Regions from separate parts of the Weissella sp. MSCH1 genome, predicted to be linked through region 1. Evidence: riboswitches for the same ligand, from Rfam matches in the RefSeq annotation. Region 1 holds a riboswitch; the other holds the start of a gene.
The links. A riboswitch is a leader RNA that binds a small molecule or an ion and turns the genes downstream of it on or off. The one in region 1 is predicted to bind FMN.
Positions count from the first base shown of each region.

Region 2: another riboswitch for FMN. It lies ahead of ACJ28U_RS09945 (ECF transporter S component); the one in region 1 lies ahead of ribD (bifunctional diaminohydroxyphosphoribosylaminopyrimidine deaminase/5-amino-6-(5-phosphoribosylamino)uracil reductase RibD).

Region 1 covers NZ_JBJMBA010000032.1:84,451-96,564, forward strand. The annotation lists gene ACJ28U_RS03435 (ATP-binding cassette domain-containing protein) at 1-2,469, shown strand, start outside; gene ACJ28U_RS03440 (aldo/keto reductase) at 2,560-3,402, shown strand; gene ACJ28U_RS03445 (DegV family protein) at 3,611-4,459, shown strand; gene ACJ28U_RS03450 (hypothetical protein) at 4,675-4,902, shown strand; gene ACJ28U_RS03455 (M57 family metalloprotease) at 4,924-5,436, shown strand; gene ACJ28U_RS03460 (DUF1810 domain-containing protein) at 5,492-5,923, shown strand; gene ACJ28U_RS03465 (thymidine kinase) at 6,183-6,779, shown strand; gene ACJ28U_RS03470 (hypothetical protein) at 6,786-6,938, shown strand; gene ACJ28U_RS03475 (multidrug efflux SMR transporter) at 7,037-7,363, shown strand; gene ACJ28U_RS03480 (DMT family transporter) at 7,363-7,686, shown strand; FMN riboswitch at 7,837-7,979, shown strand; gene ribD (bifunctional diaminohydroxyphosphoribosylaminopyrimidine deaminase/5-amino-6-(5-phosphoribosylamino)uracil reductase RibD) at 8,149-9,174, shown strand; gene ACJ28U_RS03490 (riboflavin synthase) at 9,174-9,761, shown strand; gene ribA (GTP cyclohydrolase II) at 9,767-10,960, shown strand; gene ribH (6,7-dimethyl-8-ribityllumazine synthase) at 10,976-11,440, shown strand; gene ACJ28U_RS03505 (TraX family protein) at 11,547-12,114, shown strand, end outside.
Region 2 covers NZ_JBJMBA010000045.1:75,285-87,398, reverse strand. The annotation lists gene ACJ28U_RS09995 (cation:proton antiporter) at 1-381, shown strand, start outside; gene ACJ28U_RS09990 (hypothetical protein) at 437-988, opposite strand; gene ACJ28U_RS09985 (S1 RNA-binding domain-containing protein) at 1,220-2,095, shown strand; gene xerD (site-specific tyrosine recombinase XerD) at 2,097-3,008, shown strand; gene ACJ28U_RS09975 (reductase) at 3,022-3,393, shown strand; gene ACJ28U_RS09970 (segregation and condensation protein A) at 3,386-4,168, shown strand; gene scpB (SMC-Scp complex subunit ScpB) at 4,158-4,793, shown strand; gene ACJ28U_RS09960 (pseudouridine synthase) at 4,799-5,566, shown strand; gene ACJ28U_RS09955 (TMEM175 family protein) at 5,612-6,202, shown strand; gene ACJ28U_RS09950 (hypothetical protein) at 6,290-6,808, shown strand; FMN riboswitch at 6,835-6,966, shown strand; gene ACJ28U_RS09945 (ECF transporter S component) at 7,054-7,632, shown strand; gene ACJ28U_RS09940 (hypothetical protein) at 7,763-8,815, shown strand; gene ACJ28U_RS09935 (RecQ family ATP-dependent DNA helicase) at 8,808-10,250, shown strand; gene ACJ28U_RS09930 (LysM peptidoglycan-binding domain-containing protein) at 10,331-10,975, shown strand; gene cmk ((d)CMP kinase) at 11,068-11,742, shown strand; gene rpsA (30S ribosomal protein S1) at 11,842-12,114, shown strand, end outside.

The DNA of each region.
Region 1 (12,114 bases):
GGGGCGAAAACGAATAACCTAAAAAATATTGATGTTGATATTCCATTGGGGAAAATGACGGGGATTACCGGGCGGAGTGGTTCTGGTAAAAGTTCACTGGCGATGGGGACGTTATACGGCGAGGGGATGCGCCGGTATCTTAATGCGCTATCAACGTATACACGACGCCGTATTAGTCAATCAAATCAGGCTGATGTGACGTCAATCCGACATTTGCCATCCGCCTTAGCGTTACGCCAACGGCCGCAAGTACCGGATATTCGGTCAACAGTCGGGACCATGACAGAGGCGTTAAATGTGTTGCGCTTGATGTTTTCTCGACTCGGTTCAATGGTCTGTCCGAATGGCCACCGCATTGGTCCGACGCTAGCGGTAGCGATGGATGTTGATATGACGGGGATGGACTGTCCAGTCTGTGGCGTGCATTTCATGCCATACGGGGCGGAAGATTTTGCGTTTAATTCAGCTGGTGCCTGCCCAACTTGCCAAGGAACGGGCGAAGTGCAAGAAATCAATCCCGCGTTGTTGATTAATGAGGAATTGACGATTCGCGATGGCGCCGTGAACGCTTGGCGGACACCAGGCCGCACGTTTATGCCCTTGGTAGCAGAAGCAGCGGGTATCAATATTGATGTGCCCTACAAAGATTTACCAAAGGCGCAACAAGAGCAGGTGCTCCATGGTGAGCGACGGGAATATGAAATTAACATTCCAAGTAAGAGTGGCAAGGTGTTTCACATGGACCACGCAGTCTTTGAGAATGCCTATAACGCGATTACAGATAGCATGAAGAACAGTACCAATGAACGCACGATTAAGCGGTTAAATCAGTTTTATACCTTTCAAACTTGCCCGACTTGTCATGGTACCCGTTTCAATCCAGCGTTGCTGAGCCAACACTTGCGCGATAAAAACATTGCAGAATTGTCGGATTATACGATTGAAGATTTGGTAACTTTTGTCCGTGAGTTAACGGCCACATTGCCGACTGACATGCAAAAAATGGGGCAAAAGCTGGTCGATGAATTATTGGAATTGCTGGATGCCCCAACGCAACTGGGCTTGGATTATCTGACACTATCACGGGGTGGTAACACCCTATCAACTGGTGAACTCCAGCGTATTCAATTAGGCCGGACGATTCGCAATGAAACGACGGGTGTTCTGTACGTACTTGATGAACCGACTGTTGGGCTACACCCAGAAAATGTGGCTGGTTTACTCCGTATTTTTAAGACACTCCTTGATCAAGGGAATACACTCGTGGTGGTTGATCACGATATGGAAGTGATTGGCGCGAGCGATTATGTCATCGAGATTGGGCCAGGGTCTGGTGAACATGGCGGTGAAGTTATTTTCGCTGGTGATGTGGCCGCTGCTAAACAATCGGCGACCTTGGTGGCGCCATATTTAAATGGTCAGGCACGAGCACAGACGCGTACACTGGCACCAAGCGAGACGCTTTTTGATGATGGCACCATTGAGATTGCGGTCGCACAGAAAAATAATTTACGTGATGTTACGGCACGTTTTCCCAAGAATCGTTTAACGAGTGTAACGGGGATGAGTGGCGCTGGCAAGACAACGTTAATCCTGGATTTGCTGGCCCCAGGTATTGTGGCCCAAAATGAGGGACGCGCGTTACCTGATGGTACTCAGGCCTTAGATAACAGTGGTGTGCAGACGGTTGTGATGGTTGATTCTGTGCCGGTCGGTAAGAATGCCCGTTCAACCGTGGCCACGTACACGAATATTTTGGATAACTTGCGTAAAATGTATGCGGCCTTACCTGTATCTAAGGAACGGCAATTCACGGCCAGTGATTTTTCATATAACGCAGCCGGGGCATGCCCAACGTGTGGCGGAGTCGGTCAAATTACGATGGACGTACAGTATTTACCTGACGTAACTGAAGTGTGCCCAACATGTCTAGGTACTCGATATCGTTCGGACGTGCTTGACGTTAAGTGGCATGATTACACGATTGCTGATTTATTGGCCTTATCCGTAACGGAAGCCCTAACCGTTTTCCAAGATGAATCGAAAATTTTGAAGACGTTGACCGCCTTATCAGAATTGGGCTTAGACTATTTGACGTTGGGTGAAAGTACGCCTGAACTATCTGGTGGCGAGGCCCAACGGTTGAAGTTGGTCACGCAGATTCATCAGAAGCAGGAAACCAGTCTGTTTATTTTTGATGAGCCATCAGTGGGGTTGCATCCCCTCGATATTGAGAATTTGTTGCACGTGTTCAACTTGCTGTTAAAGCGTGGGGCGACGATTATCACGATTGAACATGACTTGGAGGTCATTGCTAACTCAGATTGGATTGTCGATTTGGGGCCTGGCGGTGGCACGCATGGTGGTCAGATTGTGGGTAGTGGTACGCCGACTGATTTAGCAGCCAGTCCTGAGAGCGTGACCGGTCACTATTTGCAGGCGTATTTGGCAAAATATCAGCAAGCCTGACTTTTTTCAGCCCACCTTTACCTGACGGCGTATCATGATGCTTGTAGTTAAAGCAGTCAATGAATAATGAAGGTAACGAGGTGTAAGGAAATGTCATTTTTGCATGAAACATACACGTTAAATAACGGGATTCAGATTCCTAAGGTCGGCTTAGGAACGTGGCAACAAACCAAGCAACAAGCCCACGATTCAGTGGCTGCTGCATTGCAGGCGGGGTATCTCTATGTTGATACCGCTCAAATGTATCAAAATGAAGATGCAGTTGGCGCAGCAATCGCTGAATCAGGTATTGATCGCGCGACGTTGACGATTTCAACGAAAATTGATGCCAGCATTAAGAACTATCAAGATGCGGCCCGCTCAATTGATGAGTCGTTAGCTGCGCTGGGAACTGATTATATTGATTTGCTGTTAATCCACGCCCCACGCCCATGGAATCAAATGGCTGTGCCAAATGTGCGCCCAGTAGCTGGCAATAACTACTATGAGGAAAACGTAGCGGTTTGGCATGCGATGGAAGACGCAGTTAAGGCTGGCAAGGTTAAGAGTATTGGGGTGTCCAACTTTAATAACGAGGACTTGAAGAATATTCTGGATGCGGCCGAGATTAAGCCGGTCGTTAACCAAATTATTTACCACATTGGCATGACGCAAGACGTGAACCAACCGTTTACGGAAGCCAATGGGTTGCTAGTGCAAGCGTACAGCCCAATTGGGACGGGCCGTTTGCTCCGCATGCCTGAACTGCAGGAAATTGCGGCGCACTATGATCGTTCTGTTGCGCAGTTGGCCATTCGGTATGCGTTGGCCAAGGGGACGTTGCCACTACCAAAGGCTAACCACCCTGAGTATGTGGCGCAAAATGCGGATGTTGATTTTGACATTACAGCTGCCGATATGGCCGTGCTCGACGCCATTGAGATGCCGTACTAATAATGACAATTTAAAAACCACCTGGTTAGGCGCGTGCGCGAATCAGGTGGTTTTTTGTGCTGACGTATTTTTTAAAAGTGGGTTGCTTGGTTTTGCTTACAAAAAACGTTGTAAAAATCGGACTTTATGTGATATAGTTTTAGATACTAGATGAATAAGTTTTGAAAACGAATTAACTTACAAATATTTAGTAACGAGGGGAAACGAGATGACTAAAGTAAAAATTATTACCGATTCAACAGCACGCTTGACGCCTGAAGAAGTCGCGCAGCACGATATTTCAGTTGTGCCGCTTACCGTGATGATCGACGGCACTGTTTATCACGATGGGGTGTCAATCACACCGAGTGAATTTATTGAGAAAATGGCCGCATCTAAAAGTTTGCCAACGACATCGCAACCTTCGTTAGGTGCGTTTACGGAAGTTTACGAAACAGTACCAGAAGACGTCGAAGTCCTTTCACTGCATTTGACACACCATTTGTCAGGGACGGTTCAGGCGGCTGAACAAGCAGCGCGTTTAGTGCCCCATGACATTGTAGTCCGTGATTCTAACTACATCGACCGGGCTTTGGCTGCACAAGTGTTGGTAGCCGGCCGGATGGCCCAGGCTGGTGCAACGCGTGATGAGATTTTGGCCGAATTACAACGCGTTGAGGATAATACTGAATTATATTTGACGGTGACGACACTGAAGAATTTAGTCGCTGGGGGGCGCTTGTCGAAGACGTCAGGGCTAATTGGTACGTTACTGGATATTAAGCTGGGCGCTCACGTGCCATTGGGAAAAATTACGATGGAAGTCAAGGGCCGCGGTAAGAAGACGATTAAGGGGTACCAAGATTTGATTTTCGAGCGGATGCACGCCGAGCCGAACGGCATTGCCGTGATTGGTATTTCACACGCTGATGCAGCTGAAGAGGCCGAGCAATTAGCTGCCCGGGCACGTGATGAATTCCCAGAGGCGATTGTTGATATTGCAGAAACGACGCCAATTGAATCAACCCATGCTGGTCCAGGTGCGATGGGGATTTCATACTTGAAAAATTACGCATAATAATAAGCGAGGAGAACTGGTTATAATTAGTTCTCTTTTTTTGCGCGTATTGCTGGGGAGAATATTCAAAAAAGTTGCCTAAAATAACTAAAGCGGGTGCGATACGGCAGTAGAATTGAGGAGAGGATGGCAAGCAGCTCATGTACGGGGTCCCTTTTTAAAGTCGTGAGGGTAGCAAACGTTCTATGATTAGTGTCTCGGAGGGGGTGTGACACGTGCCAGATGATGAATTAGACCGCAAAATTTATGAACTGTATGGCATTAATGAACAGGCTGCCCCGCAACCTGAGCCACAGAAACGGCGGGGGTGGCGCAAAATTGTGTATACGGCCATTATTTTGTTGCTGGTGTTTGGGGCACTTGGTAGTAGTATCGAACCTATCATGAACGCGATTAATTATCAGTCGCGTCGCCGTCAGTTAAATGACGTGACCATTGCGTAGGCCGACCGGGAAAATCGGCAATTGCGTCAGGCTGGTAAGTTTGGGCCAACAAGTGATAGTTACGGTATGTATGTTGGCCACAATGATGAGCTAACCGTCGCCATCATGACCAGTGATTTTCAAACGACGACCCCAAATGTTGAAAAGGCGTTGCACGGTGCAATCAAGTTTTGGCGCCAACAATCTAATCAGCAAATTCATATTAAATTAGTCCCTGTGACGCAGAATGCAGATGTGATTGTTCGCGCCGGTGAGATGGGGGACGAAGGGACGGATTCAGGAACACATGCACTGGCTTGGATGAATTCACAGTCGGGTGAGTTACGCGTGTCAGGTGATATCTTGACGCTGTCCAATCAGAATACATTAACCAAAACACTGGCCCATGAATTAGGGCATGCACTTGGCCTGGGTCATAGCATGAACGGTCATAATATTATGAGCGCAATTCTGTCTCCGCAGGCGGATGATGTGACGCACAAACAACTGCAACACATTACTGACTATCAACAGTTGTCGGACACTCGCCAATAAGACAGGACTGATTATGTGCTAGAATAAGGTCAAAATACGGATGAGGTGACATGTGATGGATGAAGCATTAGCAAACGATATCAAGCGATTTATTTTAGCGCAGGACGAAGCCAATAGTTTTCAAACGGCAGTAGATGAATTAACGGCGGGTAAGAAAGACTCCCACTGGATGTGGTGGGTGTTCCCACAATTGCGGGCCTTGGGAACCAGCGAACGCGCAGTTTACTATGGGTTGGCTGATGCTGATGAAGCGCGGGCTTACTTGGCGAACGATACGTTGCAAGAGCGTTTGCTCAAGGTAACTAATATTGTGTTGGGCCTGACAACAACTGATATCGAAGCGGTGTTTGGGGATGTGGATGCCCGCAAGTTGCAAGCAGCTTTGACTCTGTTCGAAGCGGTGGCAACTGATAAGACGCCATTTGCGACTGGTTTGGATCGTTACTTTGATGGCGAACGCCACTCCGCTACGTTAGCTGAAATTTAAATAAATGCTAAAAGACTACTGGTATATCCAGTGGTCTTTTTTTGTTCGGAAGTGTTTCATGTTCATCAACCTAACGGAAAGTTATGTTCGTCATTTAAGGAGTGACTCTGTGACAGTCTGACCATGTCAAGCGGTTTTTGAAATTCGAAAGCGAACATTCGTGAAAAATGTCCGGTTTATCGTTTGGTACCGGCGCTTGCAAAATCGGCAAAAGCGCGTAAACTAAATCGAGTTAAAAATAGTTTTTGAGGTGAGTTGGATGTCGCAATTAACGTTTGTATATGGCACGATGGCTTCGGGAAAGTCCATCGAAATCTTGAAAGTGGCACACAACTATAAAATCCAAGGCCGTCACCCATTGTTATTGACGTCGGCGCTGGATGATCGCACAAAGATTGGCGAAGTATCCTCACGTATCGGGTTACGTGAGTCTGCTGGCATCATTCATGATACGGACGATTTAATGGCGCTAGTAACGTCGGCTGATAAGTTGCCAGATATCGTCCTGGTTGATGAAGCGCAATTCATGACGCGCCAACAGGTCATTCAGTTGGCAAATGTGGTCGATGATTTGGACATTCCGGTAATGGCGTTTGGCTTGAAAAATGATTTTTCAAATCGGCTCTTTCCAGGGTCTGAAGCATTGTTGATTTTTGCTGATAAGTTGCAAGAAATGAAGACGTTGGATTCGTTTGGCACTAAGAAAGCGACGATGAATTTACGTATTCACGATGGTAAGCCAGTGTATGAAGGGGAGCAAATCGAGATTGGGGGCGATGAGGCTTATTTACCAGTTTCGCGCTATCACTATTTTCATCCAGATGAGCAAGCTTTGGCGGAACGGTTCGGTAAGTAGGGGGATATGATGAAACAGGGAATGACAACATACGTGGTTCGTGATCAATTAGGCACGCATTTTTACGAAACGAATACCATTAGTAATGCTGAAATGTTTGCGCGGGCGCATTCAAATAATGTGCACCGTATGAGCGTTGTTGAGCGCAAAGTTTACTGAGCTGATCAGCACTGTTCTGTTATTCAGGCCAAAATTAGCCGAAATGGCGCAGAAACTAGTATAATAATCACATTAAGTAAGTGATTAGGAGCAAAAGCATGTTAAAGAATCCGTGGCTCAAGATTATCTTGGCAATTGGTTTTGAAGATGGTTGGGTTGTGGGTATTAAACATGCGCACACCCCATTGATGTGGGTCGCAACGCTAATTGCATTGGGATTGTCAATGTTACTGTTTCTAACAGCTAGCGAACAACTCCCGGTTGGCACCGCCTATGCAGTTTTTGTCGGCCTTGGTACCGTGGCAACGGTGGTAACCGGGTGGGTCGTGTTTGGTGATGGTATGACAATTGCGGAATTAGTTTTCTTGGTCATTTTATTAGGCGGCATTATTGGTCTGAAATTATTGGCGGAGGAAAAGGCGTGATGGCATGGATATTTTTAGTCTTAGCAGGCTTGATGGAAGTGTCAGGTGTCATCATGATTAATGAGTGGCAGAAACGCCGCGCCTGGTGGGCCGCCGCTGGTATGGCGGTAGGCGGGGCACTTAGCATTGGCTTACTCACGCTGGCCTTGCGTGATATTTCGATGGGTACCGGATATGCAATCTGGACCGGAATTGGGGCCGCTGGTGGGACAATTGCCGGCATGTTGCTGTACAACGAGTCCCGTGATTGGAAGCGCATTCTGTTTATTAGTATGATTATTATCGGAGCTGTTGGCTTGAAGTTAACGACGGGTCGCGGTTAACTAATTTAAAAAATAACGAATAACGTTGAAGTACCGGTATGACTGCTTTTTAGGGGGTCGTGCCGGTACTTTTTGTTAGGTGCGTCAAAAAATAAGGGTTTACAAATTATTCATGAGAACTGTATGATGGCTGTGTTAAATAAATAATCAATAAATCTTCGGGGCAGGGTGAAATTCCCGACCGACGGTGATGGCGTATGCCTCAGTCCGTGACCCGGGTTGCGATTAAGCAATCCGGTTGATGCAGTGTGAATCTGCAACCGACAGTAAAGTCTGGATGGGAGAAGATATCAAAATTTATCGCGTTAGTGGCTTATTTTTTTGGCCCCTTTACGCAGTTTTTTCGATACCCAAAACGAGGTGTCAGACCGATCAAGGCTTGATCGGACCTGGCAACAGCCCCAAGTTTGCTGATATAGCAGACTTGGGGCTTTTTTACTACCCGGAGTAGTTAGGGGAAACATGGATGATTTAACAATGATGCAGTTAGCGTATCAAGCCGCGCAACAGGCTGATCCGGCCGCAACATGGGAAAACCCGCGGGTTGGGGCGGTTATTGTGAAAGATGGCGCCGTTATCGCGACAGGGTACCATCACCAATTTGGTCATCAGCATGCGGAGGTCGCGGCGATGAATCAGGTGGAACATCAGGCGGATCTGGTTGGGGCCACGATGTATGTCACGCTAGAACCGTGTACGCACGTCGGTAAGGTCGGTGCTTGTGCAGATGCACTCGTGGCGGCGAAGATTGGGCGGATTGTAATTGGGCAAGGCGATCCTAATCCGCACGTCAGTGGCCGGGGTATTGCCAAATTACAGCAGGCTGGTATCGCAGTCACGCTGTTGAACCAGCAAGGTAGTGCGGTGCTAAACCCGGCCTTTCATCATTTTTTTGAAACGCAACGGCCCTATGTCACGTTGAAGTTGGCACAAAGTATTGATGGGTTTATTGCTGCCAAACGGGGACAAGCCACTAAATTAACTGATGACCAAGCGGATGTGGCGATTCATCAGCAACGTGCCCAAATGAGTGCCATTATGGTTGGCAGCGAGACGGCCTTAACTGATGCACCACAACTGACCGTGCGCCATGTCCCAATCACACACCAACAACCGTGGCGCGTGATTGTCGATCGGCGGGGGCGCTTGCAACATCACCCGGCCTTTTTTGATGAGCGAACGTTGATTTATACGACAAACACCACGTTTGCCCAGCGGGTGCCACAAGCGGTGCATTTCGATGGTGAACTAGACACGTTGTTGGATGATTTGGGACAACGTGGCATCCAATCATTACTGGTTGAAGGTGGCGGAGCGCTAGTGCGTGCCTTTCTAGCGACTAATCTCTGGCAACGTTTTGATATTTACCAAACGGACGCTGTGTTAGGAACTGGCATTAAAGGTGTGGTGGGCAATCAAGGCCCCGTTGCAACACAGACACGTGTTGGTAATGCGCTACATCAAGTCATTTACAGGGAGGCGAAGTAATGTTTACAGGAATTGTATCTGAAGTTGGGCAAGTGGTCGCCTTGACTAAGCGAAATGAAAAAGAACGCCGTTTAGCGATTAAAACAGCCTCTGCTTATTTTGCAGACGCAAAACTAGGCGACAGTATCATGGTGGACGGCGTTTGTTTGACGATTACGACATATAACGATCACGAGGCTACTTTTGATGTCATGGTGCCAACGATGGCTGTTACCCGGATGCAAGACTATCAGGTTGGTGAAGTCGTTAACTTAGAGCAAGCCGTACGGGCAGGTGATCGGTTTGATGGTCATTTTGTGTTAGGGCATGTTAATGGGACTGGCACGATTACAACCATGTCACAAACTGACGAAACAGTCTATTTAACGATTACTCCGGCAGACCAGGGGCTGATGCACCAAATTGTTACGAAAGGGTCAATTGCGGTCAATGGTGTGAGCTTGACGGTCGTGACGGCTAGTGCGACGGCATTTGTGATTGCGTTAATTCCGCATACCTTAACGCATACGATGTTGCGTACTGTTCAAACTGGTGACGTCGTTAATTTGGAAACTGATGTGTTAGCGAAGTATTTGACGAAGGAGTAAACAAAATGAATCAAGAAATCCGACAGCGTGTCGAGCGCGCAATTACGGCGCTTAAACAAGGTCAATTGATTATTTTATCGGACGATGCCCAGCGTGAGCATGAGGGCGATTTAGTGGGGTTAGCCTCATTTGCAACAACTGAAAACGTTAACCAGGCGTTACGCGTTGGACGTGGCGTGTTGTGCGCACCGATGTCTGCCGAACGAGCGGCACAATTACAACTCCCTCAAATGGTCGCAACTAATACGGAAAAATTTGGGACGCAGTTCACGGTGAGCGTTGACCACAAAGGGACGACAACGGGTGTATCTGCAGTCGATCGGGCGCAGACGCTGCGGGAATTAGCAAATCTGTCAGCGCAATCAACAGATTTTGAACGCCCAGGCCACATTTTTCCGTTAGTTGCCGTTTCCGATGGCGTGTTAGCACGAGCTGGTCACACGGAAGCGGCCGTTGATTTGGCTAAGTTGGCAGGGGTACCACCTGTCGCCTTTATTATAGAAATTCTAGACGCAGATGGTCGGATGGCACGTGAAACGGCGTTGGCTGATGTGGCATCATCGGAAGAACTAGTGACATTGACGATTGCGGAATTGATTGCGTACCGCCAAGCGTTAGTGGAACGACCAAATCGGATGGGGCCAACGATTAAGCTGCCAAGCGCGTACGGCGAATTTCGTGTAACGGATTATACAGTGGCTGACCGTGAACCAGATTTGTTAATTCAAAGTACTGTGACGACAGATGAAGTGCCGTTAGTTAGATTGCACTCTGAATGTCTAACCGGTGAGGTGTTGGGGTCATACCGATGTGAATGTGGGCCACAACTACACGAAGCGCTCCGCCAGATTGATCAGCAGGGTGGCGCCGTTGTTTACCTGCGCCAAGAAGGGCGTGGTATTGGACTCGCTGAAAAGTTGCGTACCTATGTGTTGCAAGAAAATGGCTATGATACGTTCCAAGCGAACGAACACCTCGGCCATCAACCTGATGAACGCGATTATGCCCAGGCGGCCCAAATCTTAAAAGATGCTGGTTATCAAAAAGTACGTTTATTGACGAATAATCCAGCTAAAATTGATGATTTAGCCAAGCACGGTATTGAAGTAGTTGAACGCGTACCATTGATTGTCGGCGTTAATGAAGTCAATGCCGGGTACATGGCCACGAAGCGCGATAAGTTTTCACACATGATTTAAAAGGAGTAAATTCAGATGACAACAGTTACAGGAACGTTAACGAAGCACGAAGGACGTCATATTGCCATTGTGATGAGTCGATTTAATACGCTAATCACTGACCCACTGCTAGCGGGGGCAAAAGAGGCATTGACGATGCATGGGGTGGACAGGGCAAATATCGATGTTTACATTGTGCCTGGAGCGTTTGAAATTCCACTAGTAGCCGAGAAAGTGGCTAACACCGCTAAGTATGATGGCATTGTCACGTTGGGGGCCGTTATTCGTGGTGAAACTGATCATTACGATTTGGTGATTAATGGGGCGATGACTGGTATTGCCCAAGTTGGCTTGAAGACTGGTGTACCAACGGTATTTGGGGTGTTAACTGCTGATACACTTGAGCAAGCACAACATCGTGCTGGGGGTAAGGCCGGTAACAAGGGGAGCGAAGTTGCGTTGGCATTACTTGAATTATTAGCAGTTGTTGATGCCATTTAATGCAAGTGACTTTTTCGGAAATGACTCTTTTGTGTTGCTAAACGATATTATATAACGTATAGTATTGTGTGTTAGTTAATAAGAGTTATTTTTGAGGGGATGTACAATGCTTGCTAAATTACAAGAACGTTATGGTCTAACAAGTTTTACACTAAAAGTGATCGGTATTATTTTGATGGTCTCGGACCACATTCACCAGATGTTTTCATATGTTGGCGCACCTGAATGGATGACAATGCTTGGTCGCGTGGTCGCACCGATTTTCCTGTTTTTGGCGGCAGAAGGGTTCCATTACACACACAGTCGGATTGGCTATATGCGTAACCTTCTGATTGGGTTTTGGATTACCAGCGTGATGGAAGTTATCTTGCAAACGCAATTGCCAAATGAACACGTCGTATTGATGAATTCGATTTTCGGCACGCTGTTTTTGGGCGTGATGGTGATGTGGATTTGGGATGGCTTACGGCACCCAATTGCTAACAAGAAGGCGTTCGGCTGGAGCTTGTTGGGAATTATTTATTTAATTGGTTCGACGGGATTGATGGCCGTTATGTTGAGCTTGGCGTCAACGGGTAACGTTTTGCCAATGCGCATTTATATGGTGGCAGTACCAAACTTGATGAATATTGAGGGTGGCTTCCTGTTCTTGTTGCTGGCATTGATTTTCCACA
Region 2 (12,114 bases), on a different contig from region 1:
GATAAAATTTTGCATGCTAGCGAAGTGTTTGGCCAATGGACGGTCTTTCCAATCTTTTTTGGTTCAATCGGACTGAATGTGGTCTTTCATGATCTGTCAAAGACGTGGATAGCGATGGTGGTACTGACGGTATTTGCTGTGGCAACTAAGTATTATGGTGCTGGTATCGGCGCGCGAATGGCGGGGCTTGATAAGCACACTGGAAATGCAATTGGTGCCGGTATGGTGTCACGTGGTGAAATGGCGTTGGTGATTGCTCAAATCGGGGCAACTGGTGGTATTTTATCTGGTAAAGTTTTTGGTGAAATTGTTGTCGTAATCATTGCGTCAACTTTGATTGCGCCATTGATGATGCGCCCACTTATCAAAAAAGTACGGTAAAAAATAAAAAAGCTGCCTGTGAATCTTTGCGATTCAGGCAGCTTTTTAAATACGCTTACAATGGGTCGACATCGTAGCGCTTTGTACGCAATTCTTGCTTTTGCGCCTTCAATGGCTTAAACAAGAAGTTGAAGTAGGCTTCACGCCATTCATCGAATGAAATAGCCAATGCGGCGATATCGTCAGGAATTTCGGCGCGAGGAATACGATCGATGTCAGGGTGCGTAGCTACGTAGCTATCCATCCAGTCAGCAATCTTGGCGTGGCCTTCGTTTTCCTTTTCGACGTTGAACCAGTTTGTTGGTTCAGCGTGAATCAAGTCATCATCGACATCGAACAATTCCATTGTGCCGTGGACCTTAAAAGGACGAATCAACGTCACGTCTGGATTGAACTTCCAGACGAAGTTACCTGGTGCCGTTTCTTCAACGTCTTCCAATTGCACAACGGCGCCGGCCATGCTTGATGGTAAACCAGCTTGCTTAAGTGCGTATGATGTAACAACTAAATCACCACGGTGATCAGTTCCAAAGGGGTAAACAACACCAATCTTGGCACCGACAAGAATGTCGATCAAGACTTGGGGTTCCATTCCAACTGCCTTCATGAGGGGAAATCTCGCTTTCAAAATTTAATGTCTACTTATTTTAACAAAACTTGCGCAAAAATGCAGAATTAGTTTACATATTATCGCGGGCATCTGGTAAACTAGAGGTTAGACAGAAAATAGGTTTACTGACGGCATGTCAGTGAAAACGGCTTTGCCAGCGCTGTGGCATCGGACGACCTGTGAGTGGTTGATGCAGCTGATGTAAAGAGATATATGGAGAAAATAAATATGACACACAAAATTGGCGATATCATCTCAGCTAAGGTGACAGATGAAAATGACAAGTACTATTTCGCACAAGTTGATGGTTTAACGTATGAAATCGACAAGGCGGAATTGTTGAAGCCACTTAAGGTTGGTGGCGTTGTTTCAGGGTTTGCTTACGAAAATGAGAAGCATAATTTACAAATCACAAAAAATATTCCAGACGTTCGCTTGGGGCACTTTGCTTGGGGCACTGTAACGGATATCCGACGTGATTTGGGCGTGTTTGTCAATATTGGGTTACCAAATAAGGATGTTGTTGTGTCGTTGGACGAGTTGCCAACGATTAAAGAATTGTGGCCCCAACGTGGTGACAAGCTGATGATTACATTGCGTATTGATAAGAAGGATCGTTTGTGGGGTGAACTTGCTTCGGCAGACATCTTGCAAGCAGTACGTATTCCAGCTAAGCCAGATATGAAGAACAAGCAAGTTAAAGCGACGGTTTACCGTTTGAAGATGGTTGGTACGCTGGTCATTACACCGGACTATAACTTTGGCTTTATTCACCCGGATGAACGTCAACGCGAACCTCGTCTTGGTGAGGAAGTCGATGCGCGTGTTATCGGTGTCCGTGATGATGGTGTCTTGAACTTGTCGTTACGACCACGTGCATATGAGGCAATTTCTGATGATGCAGCGATGTTGTTGACGTTGTTACAGCGTTCATCAACAAAGAGCTTGCCATTTACAGACAAGTCAGACCCAAAGCAAATTAAGAAGTATTTTGGTATGTCAAAGTCACAGTTCAAGCGGGCGGTTGGAAACTTGTATAAGCAACGCAAGATTACCCAAAATGAAAATGGACTGTTCTTGGTTGAAGAGAGTGACGGCGAGTAAGATGTCCAAACAGGTAGGTCCATACGAAGATAATATGGTTGACTACCTGCACTATTTGACGGTAGAGCGGGGGTTGTCAGCCAACACGCGTACATCATACCGGCAAGATTTGACACATTTTTTTACTTATTTAATCGACAAGGAAAAATCATTGCCACTCACTCGAGTTGATCGTTTTACGATAATGGCTTTTCTAGGTGAAATGGAAACGCAGGGGAAGTCACGGAACTCTGTGATTCACATGGTGTCGACTTTAAGGAAGTTTTTCCAATTTGCAACTGATAGCGGTTGGACAACAACGGATCCGATGACCCAAGTTGATCCACCTAAAAAGGCACAGCATTTACCAGCTGTCTTAACATTGAGCGAAGTGGAAGCGTTGTTGGCGGTACCAGATACCAATACAACGTTGGGTCTGCGCAATCGAACGATGTTAGAAGTGATGTATGCCACTGGCTTGCGTGTGAGTGAATTAGTGAATTTGCGTTTGGATAATTTACACCTCGACTTAGGATTGATTCAAACGGTCGGAAAAGGTGATAAAGAACGTATTATTCCGATTGGTGATGTTGCAACGCATTGGCTACAACGTTATTTAGCGGATGGACGCCCCTTTCTTGGCCGACAACAGGATGAACAGGTGATTTTCCTAAACGATCATGGTCACCAATTGACGCGACAGGGTGTGTGGAAACTCATTAAACAGTGGGTGATAGCTGCGGGCATCACTAAAGATGTGTCACCACACACCTTACGTCACTCTTTTGCTACTCATATTTTGGAAAATGGGGCAGATTTACGCATTGTGCAAGAATTACTGGGGCATGCTGACATATCTACGACCCAAATTTATACACATATTTCAAATAAGCGTTTGACTGAGGTGTATCAAAAGAGTCACCCGCGCGCTTGATTAAGGAGGCAACATGTTAGTCGTTGTTCGAAAAGATCAACCCAAAATTGCAATGGGCTTGCTTTCATATTTGCCACGCCTACATGATGTTGCATCGGTGCAACGTGAGATTGAATGGTATCAAGCTGACGATTGCCGAGACATTTTGTTGTGGCAGTCTCCGATAACCCAGCATTACGTGGCAGTGGTTGGTATCGAGAAGATTTTTGACTCCGCGGTATTACGTTTAGTGGTTTTTGGCCCTGAAGTTGCCGATAATGAACGTAATCAGGTTGGTGCAGAAATCTATGAAGCGCTGCAAATGCGGTATGCAGACAAAGTGCTAGTGGGCACCATTGCAACTCAACCGATTTTAACGGAATGGCGGAAATTAGCGAATGGCTGAAGAAGTAACCTATCATTTGGATGAGTTCGATGGCCCACTTGATTTATTACTCCATCTAATTAAAGTAAATGAAATGGATATTTTAGATATCCCAATCGTGGCCATCACAGAGCAATATTTAGATTTTTTGCATCAAGCCGAAGAACGCAATTTAGATATTGCAGGCGAGTTTTTGGTAATGGCTGCAACTCTGATGTCGATTAAATCTACATATTTGATTCCTAAGAATGAAGAATTGACATATGATCAGGATCTGGCGGAGTTTGTGTATGAGGAGGATCCACGTGAAGCATTGATGGCCCAATTATTGGAATATCAACGTTATCAACAGGCAGCTGACGATTTGCGTGAACGTGAAGAGGGGCGACAATTACAATTTTCGCGGGCGCCGATGGTTATTCCGGAAGATATTGAGGTGGCGCCGCTCCCTGAAGGTTTGGGTCTCTTTGATTTGCAACTGGCGTTCAATCAGATGGTTGCTAATCGGACGAAAAAGCAAGTGCGACCTAGAACTTTACGTGGCGAGACTTGGTCAATTCGCGAGCAAATGTCACGCATGATGGCAGATATGACGCCTGGCGAAAAGCGCACGTTCGCATCATTTTTTGGTGAAGATGATAGTCGTGATAAACTTGTAACGACCTTTTTGGCGATGCTCGAACTTGTGCGTCATCAAAATTTGGTTGTTACACAGGAAAATGAATTCGGCACCATCCAGTTACAACTGGGTGACGTGCCATATGATGAGAATGAGGAACTGGACGATGAAGAATAGTCTACAGCAAATTGAAGGGTTGCTCTTCGTGGCTGGGGATGAAGGTATCACCGTAGCAGAAATGGCGGCAGCCACTGGTTTTGCAAAGCCAGCTGTGATTGGGTTGCTTGAGGATTTGGCAGCGAAGTATGCTACTGATGATAGTAGCGCGCTGGACGTGTTGAAAACTGACGAACGGTATCAACTGGTCACGAAGACGGTGCTAGCTGATACGATTCATCGTTATTTTACAGCACCGTTAACGACGGCGCTTTCACAGGCTTCATTAGAAGTGCTTGCAATTATCGCTTATAAACAACCGATTACGCGAGTCGAAGTGGACGAGATTCGCGGTGTGCAATCACAAGCAACTATTCAAAAATTAGCGCTGCGTAACCTAGTTGAAGGTCGTGGACGTGCTAATGAACCGGGCCGGCCAATTCTATATGGTACAACGGAGTACTTCTTAAATTACTTCGGTTTGGGCGATTTAGAAGAATTGCCACCCCTTGTTACCGCAGAAGCACTAGATGCATTACGGGCAAAGCAAGATGTTGCGTTGCCATTAATGCCTGAAGAAAGTGGACAATCAGCGTTTGACGTTGATTTGTCTGAGTTAGCTGAAACAGCAGAAAGAGATAATTAATACCTATGGCAGAACGATTGCAAAAAGTAATGGCTCAAGCGGGTGTTGCCTCACGTCGTGCGTCTGAACAATTAATTTTAGACGGTAAAGTGACAGTGAACGGTAAGACAGTTCGTGAGTTAGGTACCAAGGTAGAACCATCAGATAAAATCGAAGTAAGTGGTGAACCAATCGACTCACGAGAAAAGTTGGTTTATTTCTTGTTGAATAAGCCACGTGGGGTCGTTACGACGACAAATGATGATAAGGGCCGTCAAACGGTAATGGATATTGTGGATGAACCAGAGCGTGTCTATCCAGTGGGTCGTTTAGATTATGACACGACCGGTGTTTTGTTGCTGACAAATGACGGTGAGCTCGCGAACCGCTTGATGCACCCAAGTTACCGCATTGATAAGGTCTATGTGGCAAAGGTGAAGGGCATTCCAACGAACGAACAACTTGAACAATTACGTCATGGAGTGACGGTGCGAACAAAGCAAAATGGTCGTTATACAACGTTTAAGGCTGCGCCAGCTCGTGCTGAAATCACGTCGACGAATACCAAGAATCACACGGCAATTGTCAAGTTGACGATTCACGAGGGTAAGTACCACCAGGTCAAGGAAATGATGAAGGCGGTCGGTCACGAAGTATTAAAGTTGACCCGTGAACGTTACGGTATGTTGGATTTGGCAGGGTTGACACCTGGTGAATACCGACCACTACGTTATGAAGAAGTGCAAGCCTTGAAGGCCGGCAAGCAATACCGAAAGTCTGCAGGGCGTTGGTAAGCTAAAAAAGACGGCGTTGGCCGTCGTTTTTTGTAGGAGTAGAGGATGATGGAAAAAGGACGATTAGAAGCATTTAGTGATGGGGTTTTCGCAATTATCATTACGATCATGGTATTGGATTTAAAGATACCATCGAATGGTAATTGGACGGCGATTATGAATGATGCCTGGATGAGCACCTTTTTAGCTTATTTGGTGAGCTTTATTATTACTGCGAGTTTTTGGGTTAGTCACCATCTGATTATCAGCAATTTAAAGAAAGTTGATAGTGGGTTGCTCTGGATTAATGTATTGACACTGTTACCAATGTCGTTGGTGCCGATAACGACTGCGTGGTTTGGTGAATTTCCAAATAGTGTTGCGCCAAGTGTGACTTATGGGTTAGTTTATGTCTTATCGGTGGGCGCGTTGTTCAACTTGAGCCACATTGTGTCGAAGCACATGGCAAATCCAGTTGTACAAAAGCGGATGCGACGGGTGAATCGTAGTCGAATTGGCTTGATTGCAATTGGATTAATCGGCACTGGGTTGGCTTTTATTTGGCCACCAGTCACCGGCGGGATGGTCTTGGTTGTTTCGGGTGGTTGGCTGTTCTTACGGGCAGTCGTTCACGTCAGAGCTTTGGAAGATTTGTAATGGTAAAATTCTGATAGAATATTAACAAACGGGTCATTTCGGTTTGATCAATAATGCTGATATGCACGAAAAACGGAGGTATAAACCATGGCAACACCGGATACAAGAACGGGTCGTAATTTTATGAAGACCGGCGAAGGCATGTATGATTTCGCAAAAAGCCACAAGGTTGCTGGCTGGCCATTGCTATGGAAGCCAATGGGCTGGTTAGGACGTAAGCATTTCAAGAATATTGAGAGCTCGTTGGCTGATGATGAAACAGTTGTGGTGGCCTTTTTAACTAAGATGGCTGGCTTAACGGATGCTGGTGAGCCAACCGGCCGCTATAAGTGGTATGCTTTTGCGCTTGGTGATTCAGGAACGTTGTATTTTGCACATTGGCGACCATTCCATTTGGATTCATTACGAATGACTTTGGATCAAGTGAATACGATTAACCCAGATACGGGTTTAATTCGAGGACGCCTACAAATTCAAACGTTGCAAGGTACCCAAGATTTGACACTGAAGTGGTTTGCACCGCAAATTCGGCGGATTTATGATTTGTTGAATAATGAAAAGCACACATATGACAAGCTCCGTCATAAGGTTGACTTAGATGGTTAATGCGTGGTAAGGTTACACCAATAATTTAATATCTTCAGGGCAGGGTGAAATTCCCGACCGGCGGTAAGCTGCAACGCAGTAAGTCCGCGACCCGCGAATGCGGTTGACATGGTGCGATTCCATGACCGACAGTAAAGTCTGGTATGCAGAAGAACTTATAAATTGACTGGTAATGGTCGGTTTTTTTACGTCGCCCTGGCGTGAAGAAGCCGGCCTTTTAGTATGCCAGGTGGAGGATTTGTTTCATGAACAAGACGCGTCGATTAACGGTTATCGCCTTATTGGCGGCCATTTCGTTTGTATTAATGGTATTTCCACAATTCCCATTAATACCTGGTGCAACTTTTTTAAAGATTGATTTTTCGTTTGTACCGGTTCTGATTGGTGCGCTCATGCTTGATTTAAAGAGCGGTTACGCAATTTTAATTTTACGATCACTATTGAAAGTGCTTTTAAATAATTCGGGTGTGAATGACTACATTGGGTTACCAATGAATATTGTCGCGATGGGTGTTTTATTGACGGTCATTATGTTGATGGTGGGACACCGTGAGTTGACTGTTAAACGCTTTATCGCAGGATCAATCTTGGGAACCGTCGGATTGATGTTGGCAATGGTCATCTTGAATTATGTTTATGCGGTACCGTTGTACGCGATGTTTGCTAATTTCGATATTAAGGCAACGATTGGTCTGGGAACATATTTGCTTTGGATGGTAATTCCGTTTAACTTGATTGAAGGTATCATCCTAACTGCGGTGGCTGGTCTGGTCTTTGTGGCTTTGCGACGGGTCATCACGAACACGCATTCACAATTAAATTAATTCCAATGACGGCTGGTCATGCTGGTGTGTAAAAACCCGCGCAATAGCCGGACACTTTATCCTAAATTGCTTGCACGACTGATATTTCTTCTTTAAACTGAGTAGAAAATAGTGAGAGGTGGTCAAGCAGTTGACAAATGATTTCTTGATCACCCTGTTTTCGGCAGATGAACCTCGCCGGCACAGGGTGATTTTTGGTTTATTGAAGCGTCAAGCAACGGTGTCAACGGAGTATTGGGGTCTGCGTTATGATTTATTGCAAATCTCAGGTTTGATGCCTCGCTTGGACAAGGTAGTTTTTGATCAGCGCATTGCAACGTTGGTAACAGAGGGTCTGCTGTCCGAAGTAACAGAAGGTCAGTACGTGTTGACCGCAGCCGGTCAGGAAGCGCAAATGGCATACCAAACCGCGCATTATGTGCCCGAGCACTTAGCTGTTTTGCTTAAGTATGACGTTCTGACATTTATGCAAGCTTTTTGGCTAGCCAACCAAGTCGTCTCTGAGGTCGCATACGAAAATAAGAAGTACTATCCTTTGCAAATCGATCCGCGCACAATGCTGGCGGTGAAGCAATGGTACGCAAATATGAATTCGCCACGCCTGGTTGCTACGTGGGCCTTAACAATTCAGCGTTTCTTACAGCGTCGGCCGCAAGAGGATGCCGATCGTTTAGTTGCTACGTGGGTCGGTCACAACACACCGGGTCTCAATTTTGAACAACTTGGCTTCCCAGCAACATGGACGGATGAAGATTTTTATTTCTGGCAATTAGATCAGTATGCGATTTGGTCTGAGGAATTACAACGTGGTGCGAATACACCTTTAAAGTTATTGTGGGATGCAGTTGCACACCGGCCTTTGTTGCCAAACAGCGTGCAAGCGTCATATAACGGTGTAATCGCAGGACGTCCGATGGACGAAATGGTGAAGAGTCGCCGATTGAAAGTCGGGACAATTCGTGAACATTTATTAACGGCGGCTATTTGGTTGCCAATCCGTGATTTTCCTTATAAAAACTACTTAACGCCAGATGTTGTGAGTTATTTTGAAGAAAAATTAGTTGGTCCAATTGATGATTGGGAATTTACAACGGTACGGACTTCAGATGATCCACGTGAGTTCTTCTTATTCCGTTTATATGAAATTTACTTAACCAAAATGGAGGTGGCTGCTCGTGGATAAGGAAGCATTGACTGCCGTCTTGACTGACAAGTTTGGTTTTACCAGCTTCAAGCCTGGTCAAGCAGAGGTCTTGGAAGCGTTAACTGCTGGTAAAAATACATTGGCGATGTTGCCAACCGGTGGTGGCAAGTCACTTATTTATCAAATGATGGGTAATCTACGTGAAGGGTTAGTTGTCATCGTGACACCATTGCTGTCTTTGATGCAAGACCAAGTGGCTCGTTTGAATTATGCGGGTGAATCTAAGGTGGTAGCGTTAAATTCAACATTGCCCCAAGATGCCCGCCGTACAATTTTGCGGGGTTTGGACCAGTATAAGTTTTTGTTTGTGTCACCTGAAATGCTCGGTCAGACAGTGGTCCAATCAGCTTTACGAAAAGTAAAGATTAATTTGTTGGTTGTTGATGAAGCACACACGATTGTGAGTTGGGGCCCTGATTTTCGGCCTGATTATCTGGCCTTGCCACAAGTTCACCAGAAACTTGGCCAACCACAACTTTTGTTATTAACTGCGACAGCCACTCCGCAAATGATGACAGATATCACAACACCATTTGGGCTAGCACCGGAAGATTGGTTTATTTATCGCCAATCAGTGGATCGTCCGAATATTTATTTACACACAGAACAGCTAGATAATGAAGGCCAAAAGCGTGAACGCTTGGCTGAATTAGTGCGACAGTTGAAGGGGCCGGGCATTGTTTACTTTTCGAGTCGTAAGTTAGCAACTTCAATGGCTGAATGGTTACGTGAAACAACCGGCCAACGTGTGGCTGCCTATCATGCAGGGTTGGATACAATGTCGCGTTACCGTATTCAACAACAATTTATGCTGGGGCAAATTGATGTGATTACGGCAACATCAGCCTTTGGTATGGGCATTGATAAAGATGATGTGCGCTATGTCATTCACTATCATTTGAGCAATGATTTAGCAAATTATCTACAAGAAATCGGACGTGCAGGACGCGACGGCGAGCAATCAGCAGCTGTTTTGTTGTATGTACCCGGTGATGAAACGATGCAATTGCATATGATTGATAGTACAATTCCAACGCGTGAAGTGATTTTTGGCTACCTTGAAAAGCGCTTTGGAACTGATGAAATCGGTAAAGATAAGGCTAATTTGTTAGACTTTTATACCAAGCAAGGGCTAACGGCAGACCAAATTGCGGACATGTTTGATCAACGTCGGCAACAACGCCAGTCTGATTTGGCACGTTTGGTTGGGTATGCTAAGTCACCGTCTGGTCTCCGCGCGACGTTACTGACGCACTTTGGGGATGAGACGACTGGTGCACCAAATACTGAATCGGTAGGTGCACATGATTGGCACCCTGAAGAACTTGCGTTAGTTGCGACGGCACAGGATGAACAACCAGTTGGTGTGACGGATTGGCGTGCGCAAGTGGCAAAACTTTTTAATTTAGGTTAAGGAATGGGTGTGACACTAAATTTTGATGAGCTGTTAGTGTAGACTAAGGTGTAATCAAAAGAGAAGTAAGGAGACCAATCATGACCGAGAAAAATAATGAACAACAGCCATGGGAAGCGTCTTTTAAAGAAGACACGCCTGAGCAATACTCACGTACACAAAATCGACGTAAGTCACAACGTGTCAGCATGGTTGTTGGAATTTTGGTATTGATTGTGATTGCTCTGTCATTTGTGCCCGTTTACAAGTATTTGCAAGCGTTGAATAAGCCGGTAGATGCGACCACTAACACGGAATTGCCAGCTGCAACATCAACTAAGACCACGACGACTACAAGTAAAGTAACGGAAACGGCTAAGTCAGAGTCACGGGCAAAGCAGGCAGCCACACAGGCGTCGAAAAAGGCAGCGAAGGCAGCTAGCGAAAAGGCAGCAAAAGAAGCCGCGGCATCGTCTAAGGCGATTGCTGAGTCAGAAAGCGTTGCGAATGCCGCAACAAGTAGCATGAGTTCTGAGGAAGTATCCTCATCATCAGCTAGTTCGTCATCAGCGTCATCGTCTTCATCGGAAACTGATGAGGCAGGAAGTGTAAAATTTGAGTCAGGTACTTTGTACAGTTTTGCCGTTGCAAACGGGACAACCCCTGAAGCACTGTACGCGTTGAATCCAGGTTTAACGGCGGCAAATTATTCGAGTTATTACGGGCAATCGCTAAAAGTGAAGTAAAAATAAGGAGACACAATGATTGTGTCTCTTTTATTTTGTCCTCAAATAGCGTACAATTAATTGTTAAATTAACGAGTGAGGAACTTACTGAAATGAATCCGATTCAAATTGCGATTGACGGGCCTGCGTCAGCAGGTAAGTCAACGATTGCCAAAATTTTGGCATCAGATTTAAACTTTGTGTATGTTGATACCGGTGCTATGTATCGCGCAATTACGCTAGCTGCTTTTCAGGCTGGCGTTAAGCCAGAAGATGAAGCCGGGGTCACAGCACTATTGCCAGATCTAACAATTACTTTTGAACCAGGTGAACCTGTGCAACGGGTTTTCTTGAATGGCACAGAGGTGACCGATGCTATTCGTTCTGTTGAAGTGACAGCCAATGTTTCAGCGGTCTCTGCATATGCGGCTGTTCGTGAAGCAATGACCGCTTTGCAACGTGACATTGCTGCTAAGGGTGGCGTTGTCATGGATGGCCGTGATATTGGTACAACCGTCTTGCCGAATGCGGAAGTTAAGATTTTCTTGATTGCATCAGTCGCAGAACGAGCTCAACGTCGTTTTAAAGAAAATCAAGCTAAGGGTATGAACACCACGTTGGCTGAGCTGGAAGTCGCGATTGAAAAGCGTGATTATCTAGACTCACACCGTGAAATTTCACCGCTCAAGAAGGCGGACGACGCAGTTGAATTAGATACAACGGGTCTGTCAATTGATGGTGTTGTGGCGGCGGTCAAGGATATCATCGCGACGAAAACAAACAAATAATATAAATTAGTAAAGAAAGTTGGCTGTGACTACTAGTATTTTATAAAAGGATTAGGTATAATAACTACTAGAGTCGTGTGACCAGGAGGATATATTGTAATGAACGAAGAGAACAACGAGCTATTGGCAGCTCTTGACAGCGTAGCCGAAGTTAAAGTTGGCGATGTAGTTAAGGGTGAAGTCTTGGCAATTGACGATGCTCGTCAAGTTATCGTAGGTATCGAAGGTGCCGGTGTTGAGGGTGTTATCCCAATGCGCGAATTGACGGCTGACCGTGATGCTAACGTTAATGACCTTGTCAAGGTAGGAGACGTTTTGGATTTGGTAGTGGTTTCAACTATCGGTTCTGACAAGGAAGGTGGATCATACCTA